DNA from 2 places in the Pseudoalteromonas sp. S3785 genome. Region 1 is predicted to be linked to the other one. Evidence: predicted binding sites of a transcription regulator. Region 1 holds the regulator's gene; the other holds the start of a gene.

Evidence for each region. Region 1 encodes MetJ, which represses methionine synthesis genes. Its sites were predicted from a motif close to TAGACGTCTAGACGTCTA; they were not measured.
Region 2: metK (methionine adenosyltransferase) is a predicted target of MetJ. The motif match lies at 2,292-2,309, and genes of this name have one in related genera.

Annotation. Positions count from the first base shown of each region.
Region 1 is NZ_PNCT01000055.1:1,499-6,844, forward strand. It holds gene metL (bifunctional aspartate kinase/homoserine dehydrogenase II) at 1-1,026, opposite strand, end outside; gene metB (cystathionine gamma-synthase) at 1,033-2,280, opposite strand; gene metJ (met regulon transcriptional regulator MetJ) at 2,549-2,869, shown strand; gene CWC17_RS14160 (malic enzyme-like NAD(P)-binding protein) at 2,931-4,172, opposite strand; gene rpmE (50S ribosomal protein L31) at 4,693-4,908, opposite strand; gene priA (primosomal protein N') at 5,141-5,346, shown strand, end outside.
Region 2 is NZ_PNCT01000027.1:1,472-6,817, reverse strand. It holds gene tkt (transketolase) at 115-2,106, opposite strand; gene metK (methionine adenosyltransferase) at 2,411-3,562, shown strand; gene CWC17_RS07740 (hypothetical protein) at 3,710-4,252, shown strand; gene CWC17_RS07735 (5-formyltetrahydrofolate cyclo-ligase) at 4,272-4,868, shown strand; gene rpiA (ribose-5-phosphate isomerase RpiA) at 4,906-5,346, shown strand, end outside.

The sequences.
Region 1 (5,346 bases):
TGCCCCCGCGGGCACAACTAAGTATGTATCGCCGTTGTGTATAAAATGATGAAGGCTGTGTTGAATAAGTTGGCTAACATGCGCCACTTCACCCGCGTTAATACCTTCTACAAGTAGTAAATCAACGTTTTGTAATGTAGTAATGAAACGTTTTTGCTTAGCTTTGCCTTGTTTTACAATATTGGTAGGGGCAGTTTGCACATCAAAACTGCTACGTACAGCCAGTTTAATATTACTATGTTTTAAAGGCGAAAGCGTTTTTGCATGTAACACAGGGTTACCCAACCGAGCTAATAGGTTAGCTTGTTCACGGCACACTTTGTTGTACTTAATCGCCTTTTCAACTTTACGGGGATCTGCACTAAACACGCCAGGTGTATCAGTCCAAATACATACATTGTGTGCGTCGCAATAATTGGCTAATAAAGTGGCGCTGTAGTCACTGCCATTACGCCCAAGCGTAACTGTTTCGCCATCAGCACTTGCTGCGATAAACCCTGTTACTACGTTAATTTTATTTGCTTCAATAACTTGGCTGCATTGCTGCTTGTTTTTCGCATGCAAAAGCTCCCCGCTTGTTACACTAAACAGCGCTCTAGCATCATGAGCACACGCTTGAATGTTTAATTGCGTTAAATAGGCCGCCAATAACCGCGCAGACCACAGTTCGCCATGCGCCAGTAGCGCCGCCTCTTGCAACTGCTGCTCGTTGGCTTGCTCTGCCACATCACTTAGCTCTTGCGCTAACACAGCTAAAGCTGCGTGTTTAGCATCGGCTTTTAATAACGCTTCAATTAATGCTGTTTGGTGGTTACTCAATTGCAGTAAAATATCAGCAACGGCTTGCTTATCTTGTTGTTGATAACTTTGCCACAGCGAAACCAAGGTATCAGTGGTTTTACCCGCAGCAGATACAACCACGCAGTCGCCTGGCTGTGTGTGAGCAATAATAATTTTTGCCACACTTTGATAGCGCTCGCTCGAACTTAAGCTCGAGCCACCAAACTTATGTACACTATTTACCATACTCAATCACCACAAAGCTGGATGGGCAGCCTGCTGCTTTACATCACCATTGGCATTGCCTGCGGCTTTACCAACGCGCCCTACATTTTTATTTTGTCCAGGTTTAACTAAGTTAAAAACACGCTCAAAATCAGCTAATAGATCTTCTACATCTTCAATACCGACCGAAATACGAATTAACGTATCGCCCACTCCCGCTTCTAGACGCGCTTTTGGCTCCATACCTGCATGAGTCATGGTCGCAGGGTGACAAATTAAACTCTCAACCCCACCTAGCGATTCAGCTAAGCTAAACTCTTTAAGGCTTGTTAAAAACGCCGCAGCATCATCCACATCCCCCTTAATATCAAAGCTAACCATGCCACCAAAGCCAAGTTGTTGGGCTTTAGCAAGCGTATGTTGAGGGTGCGATTCAAGGCCAGGGTAGTAAACTTGGCTAACATACTCAGAGCTTTCAAGGTATTTAGCAATCGCCAGAGCATTTTCTTGGTGCTGCCTTAAGCGCACATTTAAAGTACGTAAACCACGTAACGTTAAATAGCTATCAAATGGAGCGCCGGTAATGCCAATGTTATTGGCCCACCAAGCAAGCTCATCACCAAGCTCTTGTGTTGCAGCAACAACTGCACCGCCTACAACATCAGAATGGCCGTTGATATATTTAGTGGTTGAGTGCACCACAATATCTACGCCAAACTTAATTGGATTTTGTAATGCCGGAGATAAAAAGGTGTTATCGGCAGCCACTAATGCACCGCACTGTTTTGCTATATCCGTCACGGCTTTCATATCCGTTAGGCGCAGCACAGGGTTACTGGGTGTTTCTATCCAAATTAATTTAGGTTTAATGGTTAAAATTTGTTCTAGGTTTTCTGAGTTAGTTAAATCTAGTACTTTAAGTTTAAGCAAGCCGCGTTTTTCTAACGACGTAAATAAACGGTAGCTGCCGCCATAACAATCGTGAGGGATAACCAAGGTATCATCGTTATTTAATAACTGTGTGGCTAAATGCACCGCAGCCATGCCCGTAGCAGTAATAATTCCCCGCGCGCCACCTTCAAGCTCTGCTAGCGTTTCAGCTAAAATATCGCGATTAGGATTGCCACTGCGCCCATAGTCATATGCGCGCTTAGTATCAAAATCGGCAAACGAATATGTCGTCGATAAATAAATTGGCGGTACAACGGCGCCATGATGTTTATCGGCATCAACCCCATTTCGTACAGCAATGGTTGCTTTGTTTTTTTCGCTCATATTCGTCACCTGATTAATTTGGATGTTTAGACGTCTAAAAGAGTAAGTTATCCATTATAATAAGTCAAAGCTTTTAAAGCTCTAGATGGCTAAAAATAATATACGTGTAAAGCCCTCATAAATCTTTATTTGACGTTACAGCCAGCTTATTAAGATAGATTGCTATCTATTATTTGACTATCTTTTTTAAAACGATAGAATTTCACGCATATTTACACGCTTTTTACGCCGTGTGAGAAATTAATAATCTGAGGCAACGATACATCTTATGGCTAAATGGAATGGTGAGTATATTCACCCATACGCAGAACACGGGAAAAAATCAGAGCAAGTTAAAAAGATCACCGTTTCGATCCCGCTAAATGTATTAAAAGTATTAACTGATGAGCGTACACGTCGTCAAATAAACAACCTGCGTCATGCAACAAATAGCGAGTTACTATGCGAAGCGTTTTTGCATGCATTTACAGGCCAACCATTACCTAATGATGATGACCTACGTAAAGACAACGCAGAAAAAGTACCTGAAGAAGTTAAAAAAATAATGCAAGAAATGGGTTTAGAAGTGCCTATTTTAGACGAAGAATAAAACGTCTTTTTAAACAAAAAAACCTCAGCATGCTGAGGTTTTTTTGTTTAAGCGCTATATATTACGCCATGTAATTTTCAGGCAAGTCGATTTGTGCCACGCCCGATTCAACAGCCGCCATCGCAACCGCCTTGGCTATACGTGGTAATAAACGCGGGTCCATCGGCTTAGGAATAATGTAATCTGCACCAAATTCGAGCTTTTCTACACCCGCCGCTGTTAATACTTGCTCAGGCACTGGCTCTTTAGCAATACTACGAATAGCTTCAACAGCAGCTATTTTCATTTCATCGTTAATTGCGCTTGCACGCACATCTAAAGCACCACGGAAAATAAACGGGAAACATAAAACATTATTAACTTGGTTAGGAAAATCAGAACGCCCTGTGGCCATAATTAAGTCTTTACGCGCACTGTGCGCAAGCTCAGGTGCAATTTCAGGATCTGGGTTTGAACATGCAAATACCACTGGCTTATCGGCCATTAACTTTAGGTCTTCAGGTGCTAGCAAATTAGGACCCGATACACCTACAAATACATCTGCATCAGCAATTACATCTTGCAGCGTGCGCTTATCTGTATTGTTAGCAAAAAGCTGTTTGTATTCATTTAAGTCATCACGACGAGTATGAATAACCCCTTTGCGGTCTAGCATATAAATATGTTCGCGCAATGCTCCACACTTAATTAACAGCTCCATACACGCAACTGCTGCAGCACCGGCACCTAAGCATACAATAATGGCATCTTCTATTGATTTGCCTTGCACTTCTAATGCGTTAAGCATCCCTGCTGCAGTTACAATAGCGGTACCGTGTTGGTCATCATGAAAAACCGGAATACTGCAGCGTTCAATAAGCGCTTTTTCAATTTCAAAACACTCTGGCGCTTTAATATCTTCTAAGTTAATACCACCAAACGTGTCTGCAATGTTGGCCACTGTATTTATAAAATCTTCGGTGGTGCGATGCTTAACTTCAATATCAATAGAGTCAAGGCCGGCAAAACGCTTAAATAAGAGCGCCTTACCTTCCATAACAGGCTTAGAGGCTAGTGGCCCTAAATTACCTAAACCTAAAATTGCCGTACCATTACTGATAACTGCAACCATATTCCCTTTACCGGTGTATTTATACGCATTGGCTGGATCTGCTGCAATTTCTCGCACAGGCTCTGCTACACCTGGGCTATAGGCTAATGCTAAATCTTGCACCGTTTCAGCTGGTTTTGTTAGCTCAATGCTGATTTTGCCTGGAACGGGGTGAGAATGGTAATGTAATGCTTGTTCACGAAAATCTGACATAACGCGATGGTATCCTGCAATTTAAGTTAAGTGAGAGGGAGTATGGCGCTAAGATACTCTTATTAATTTTAAATTCCAAGCAATATCAGGTCTATCCTGTTATATGCTATATCCGTTAATTTTAAGTGATTTATCAGCAACTTCGCTAAAAGTTATCAACATTAAACAAATAAAAATTCATTCAAAAAGTGCTTTTTGAGGTTCATTTTACCTAAACAATATTTTTGGTATTTTGCATGATATTAGTTTATCAAACTGCACCATTATGGCGCGTTAATCACTGTTAAAAACAAATATCGCCACGATTAGCGCTTTTAACAACTTGGTTAAAAATTAACGTATAAAAAATATAGAGAAGAATTGTCTGTTTGTCTGCAAAGCTTTATGCATATTCAGAATAAGAACAGGAAATAGTTATGCAGTGGGGATATGGTAATAATTGGTAGTTTTCTACCCCAAAAGGTGAATTTTAGACACAAAAAAAGCATCCGAAGATGCTTTTTTTACTAAACAGCAATAATTATTTTTTGCTGCTAAGTGCACCGAAGCGCTTGTTGAAGCGATCAACACGGCCGCCAGTGTCTAAAATCTTTTGCTTACCAGTGTAAAACGGGTGACACGCTGAACATACGTCTAGGTGAATGTCTTTACAAAGAGTAGAACGAGTTTCGAATTTGTTTCCGCATGAACATGTTGCAGAAATTACTTCGTACTTAGGGTGAATACCTTCTTTCATAGGAACCTCTAGTTAAGGCCGCATCGCTCTCCAAACCCGAAGTCTGGCACCATACGTCGTTAAAACAAATTTATAGGCCGCGGATTTTATCCAACTAGCCTGCCCCGCACAAGCTTTAATTACGCTTTTTGTCAAAAAAGTAACCAACTAGCCTTAGAGCGACTATTTGAGTGTAGGTTTTTAGCCTTATTTTTAGTACATTAAGCTATTACCCTTTATCACATGAGTTGTTATGCGCTTTGTTGAAGTTGCTATAAAAGTTCCGTTACCACGCACCTTTGATTATAAAATAGATGAACAACTTATCTCGCCCACAGCGACAATTATGCCTGGGATGCGTGTTTTGGTGCCTTTTGGGAATCAAAAGAAAGTAGCTGTTGTTCTTGCACTTAAAACGCATACCGATGTACCCGAGAACAAAATTAAAGCGGTTAGTGA
Region 2 (5,346 bases), on a different contig from region 1:
TAAATTTACCTGTGAGTTAAACTGACAGCTGATAGCTTAAATCTGTCAGCTCTGAAATAAAAAAAGCCCGCCCTGATTTACACAGGGCGGGCTTTAAAATATTAAATCAATTGATTAAAACAAGGCGTTTGCTTTATTCACAATGTTTTCTACTGTAAAACCAAAGAACTCAAACAGCTCATTTGCTGGTGCAGACTCACCAAAGGTCGTCATACCTACTACTGCGCCATTTAGGCCTACGTACTTGTACCAGTAATCAGCAATACCTGCTTCTACTGCTAAGCGGCGTGTAACGGCTGAAGGTAGTACGCTTTCTTTGTATTCGGCGCTTTGATCTTCAAACGCATCAGTACACGGCATAGAGACAACACGTACCTTTTTACCTTGGCTGCGTAGTTCTTTTGCTGAGTCTTGCGCTAGTTGTACCTCAGAACCAGTAGCAATAATAATTAGCTCAGGGTTGCCGTCACAGCTAAGGATGTACCCGCCCTTTTTAACATCTGCTAATTGTTGAGCGTCACGCGATTGTTGCTCAAGGCCTTGGCGAGTAAAAATAAGTGATGTAGGGCCATCTTTACGCTCTATAGCTTGTTGCCATGCAATTGCCGACTCAACTTGGTCACACGGGCGCCAGTTGTATAAGTTTGGCGTTAAACGCATGCTAGCAATTTGCTCTACCGGTTGGTGAGTTGGACCGTCTTCACCTAAACCGATTGAATCATGTGTGTATACAAAAATGCTTGGTTGCTTCATTAGTGCAGCCATACGTACAGCGTTACGCGCATATTCCATAAACATTAAGAAAGTAGCACCGTAAGGAATAAAGCCTTTATGAAGGGCAATACCGTTCATAATTGCCGACATACCAAACTCACGTACACCGTAATAAACGTAGTTACCACTTGCATCGTCTGCAGTTAATCCTTTAGAGCCATCCCAAATTGTTAAGTTTGAGCCAGCTAAGTCGGCTGAGCCACCCATGAATTCTGGTAAAATTGGGCCAAAGGCGTTTAATGCATTTTGTGATGCTTTACGCGATGCTGGATTTGCAGGGTTTGCTTGTAACTGCTCTATGTACTCTTGTGATTTTTGTGCCCAATCAGCAGGTAAATCGCCAGCTGTACGACGTTTAAATTCTGCTGCTAGCTCTGGGTACGCATCTGCGTACGCTGCAAACTTTTCGTCCCAGCTTGATTCAAGTTCTTGCCCTTTAGCTTTTCCATCCCACTGTGCGTAAATATCTTCAGGAATTTCAAATGCCTCGCCAGTCCAACCTAAAAATTCGCGAGATGCTGTAATTTCGTCATCACCTAAAGGTGCGCCGTGACAATCGTGGCTACCCGACTTGTTAGGCGAGCCATAACCAATCACTGTTTTACAACAAATAAGCGTTGGTTTATCGGTAACACTTTTAGCTTCAGCTATTGCAGCACTGATTGCGTCGCTATCGTGGCCATCTACGCCACTAATTACGTGCCAGCCATACGCTTTAAAACGTGCTGGTGTATCATCGCTAAACCAACCTTCTACTTCACCATCGATTGAAATGCCATTGTCATCCCAAAAAGCAACTAACTTGCCTAGGCCTAAGGTGCCCGCAAGTGAACATGCTTCATGAGAAATACCTTCCATTAAACAACCATCACCCATAAATGCATAGGTGTAATGATCAACAATGTCGTGACCTTCACGGTTAAATTGTGCAGCCAATGCTTTTTCAGCAAGTGCCATACCAACCGCGTTTGTGATCCCCTGACCTAATGGGCCCGTAGTGGTTTCGATACCTGGCGCGTAACCGTACTCTGGGTGGCCAGGTGTTTTTGAATGCATTTGACGGAAGTTTTTAATTTCATCAATTGGTAAGTCGTAACCACTTAGGTGCAGCAGAGAATAAATAAGCATTGAACCGTGGCCGTTTGAAAGAATAAATCTGTCACGGTCAGCCCACTCTGGATTAGTTGGATTATGCTTTAGATAATCGCGCCATAATACTTCTGCGATATCGGCCATGCCCATAGGGGCTCCAGGGTGACCAGATTTGGCCTTTTGTACTGCGTCCATTGACAAGACGCGAATAGCATTTGCAAGTTCTTTGCGAGATGGCATGAATTCTCCTACCTTTATGTGTATTTGCGCGGGTACTAATGTGCTCGTTTATACCCTTAAGTAACTTAAGAGCTGTTATAGCAACCATTCTTACTTAATGTGGGTGCTGTGTGCAATTAAAAACCCCATAAAAATGGGCTATTATGAATATTTTTTAAGACCAAAAAGTGATTACTCATTTTATTTAGACGTCTAGGCGTAAAAACACTATGCAAGCAGTTTCGTTTTAGATAAAATACGCCCCTTAATTTTTTAGCGCTAATACCGACGTTTGTGAAGCGCAATATTTGTGAGCAGAAATACAATGGCAAAACATTTATTTACTTCTGAATCTGTTTCTGAAGGTCATCCGGATAAAATCGCCGATCAAATCTCTGATGCGGTACTTGATGCTATCCTAGAGCAAGACTCTCATGCCCGTGTTGCGTGCGAAACTTACGTAAAAACCGGTATGGTTATGGTTGGTGGTGAAATCACGACTAGCGCATGGGTTGATATTGAAGAAATTACACGTAAAACAGTACGTGAAATTGGCTACACGCATTCAGACATGGGTTTCGATGCAGACTCGTGTGCTATTTTAAACACCATTGGTAAGCAGTCTCCTGATATTAACCAAGGTGTAGACCGTACTAGCCCTGAAGAACAAGGTGCTGGCGACCAAGGCCTAATGTTTGGTTATGCATGTAACGAAACAGAAGTGTTAATGCCTGCGCCAATTACTTACTCACACCGTTTAGTACAGCGCCAAGCCCAAGTACGTAAAAGCGGCGAGCTTAATTGGTTACGCCCAGATGCAAAATCGCAAGTAACTTTTGCATACGAAAACGGCAAGCCAGTAGGTATTGATGCAGTTGTACTTTCTACTCAGCACGCTGAAGAAATCTCGCAAAATGATTTAGTAGAAGCCGTGATGGAAACCATCATTAAGCCGGTACTTCCTGCCGAGCTTATTACAAGCGCGACTAAATTTTTCATTAACCCAACGGGTCGTTTTGTAATTGGCGGACCTATGGGCGACTGTGGTTTAACAGGTCGTAAAATTATTGTAGATACATACGGTGGTATGGCACGTCACGGTGGTGGTGCTTTCTCTGGTAAAGATCCATCAAAAGTTGACCGCTCAGCGGCATATGCTGCACGCTACGTAGCTAAAAACGTAGTGGCTGCAGGCCTTGCTGATAAGTGTGAGCTGCAAGTATCTTACGCAATTGGTGTTGCAGAGCCTACCTCTATCAGCGTTGAAACCTTTGGTACAAGCAAGCTTGAAGAAGGTCGCTTAATCGAACTGATTCGCGAGCACTTTGACCTACGCCCTTATGGCTTAATTCAAATGCTTGATTTAGAGCGCCCAATTTATCAACCAACAGCGGCTTACGGTCACTTTGGTCGTGACGAATTCCCTTGGGAACGTACAGATAAAGCAGATGCACTACGCGCAGCTGCTGGCCTTTAAGCCAACGCATTAAGTTAAAAAACGGCCCTTTTAAGGGCCGTTTTTATATCTAAAGCAAAAGTTAGTAATGAGTTTTAGCGAGCCCTCGAATTACTTGCTGTTTTAGGTATATACTCTTTGCATAATAAAAGCTTAAGGGATAAGTAAATGGCCAATAATTTTCGCGTTATGTTTGTAGGGCTCGCTGAGGGCACTGAGACTAAAACTGCCTGCGTTAATTTAGCAAATAAACTAAAAACGTCTGAAGATAAAGTAACACAGTTTTTTAACGGCAAGACACTCTTTGCACCAAGCAATAAAGACAAAGCCCTAAAGCAAGCCAAATTACTCGCAAGTTTAGGCATTAAAAGTAAGTTACAAGCCACAGGTGAGCAGCCTCCTCAAAACCCTAGTGCAGCTAGTCAGCGTGATGAACGGATTTTTGATGCCCTCGATTACATAACAAGCAGCCTGATCCGCCTAGAAGAAAAGCTAGAAGAGCTAGAACAAAGGCTTCCAACCAATGAGCTAAAAAGCCCTGCAGACGAAAGCGATGAGTGGCAAGAAGATGATCTAATGCTTGACGAGCAGCTCGATGAACCTGTTAAAGCGCGTAGCAATATTTTGTTATATTCACTGATTGCCACCGCCGTTTTACTACTGATTGTGCTTGCTGTTTACTTAGCTTTTCCTGATTTAGTGTCTATTTAATCGAAGGTGCGTAATTACAATGAGCAATAAACGTACACAAATACGCCAATCTATTCGCCAATTACGCAATAATTTATCAAAAAAGCAGCAAGAAAAAGCCGCTGCACAGCTAAAGTTGAATTTTACTCAACAGCTAAATAGCGAGAAAACAGCCTCGAAAAAACAGATAGCCATTTACTTTAGTAACGATGGAGAATTAGATACATCGTTGTTAATTAACGAGTTATGGCGACAAGGCCATACTCTTTACTTACCCGTTATACACCCGTTTAATGGGGCTACGTTGCTATTTCAACGCTATGAAAAAAACTCACCCATGAGGGCAAATCGCTATGGTATCTTGGAGCCTAAGCTGAACTGCTCTCAAATATGCCCATTAACTGATTTAGATTACTTACTGATGCCACTTGTTGCATTTGATAATCAAGGTAACCGATTAGGAATGGGGGGTGGATTTTACGATAAAACACTGGCGCAATTACACGCATACAATTGGCAAAAACCGCAACTTATTGGCCTAGCACACAGCTGCCAAAAAGTAGATGCACTGCCAATTGAATCGTGGGATGTTCCACTTAAAACCATTATTACTCCTGATAAAATTTATCACTGGTAATATACACCCACTACACATTTGAAACATGAGCATAACAATGACGCAAGACGAATTAAAAAAAGCAGCTGCGTGGGCTGCACTCGAGTTTGTAAAAGAAAACACCATTGTTGGTGTAGGCACAGGCTCTACCGTAAATCATTTTATTGATGCCCTAGGCACAGTAAAAGACACCATAACGGGGGCGGTATCTAGCTCTGAGGCTTCAACAGCGCGCCTACAAGCATTAGGTATTGAAGTGTTTGAGCTAAACGATGTAGATGTGCTTGATGTTTATGTAGATGGCGCAGATGAAATTAATGCCCATAACGAAATGATCAAAGGCGGCGGCGCAGCACTTACCCGCGAAAAAATAGTCGCAGCCGTTGCAAAACAGTTTGTGTGTATTGTTGATGACACAAAATTAGTAGATACATTGGGCGACTTCCCACTTCCGGTAGAAGTTATACCCATGGCACGCAGCTACGTAGCGCGTGAATTA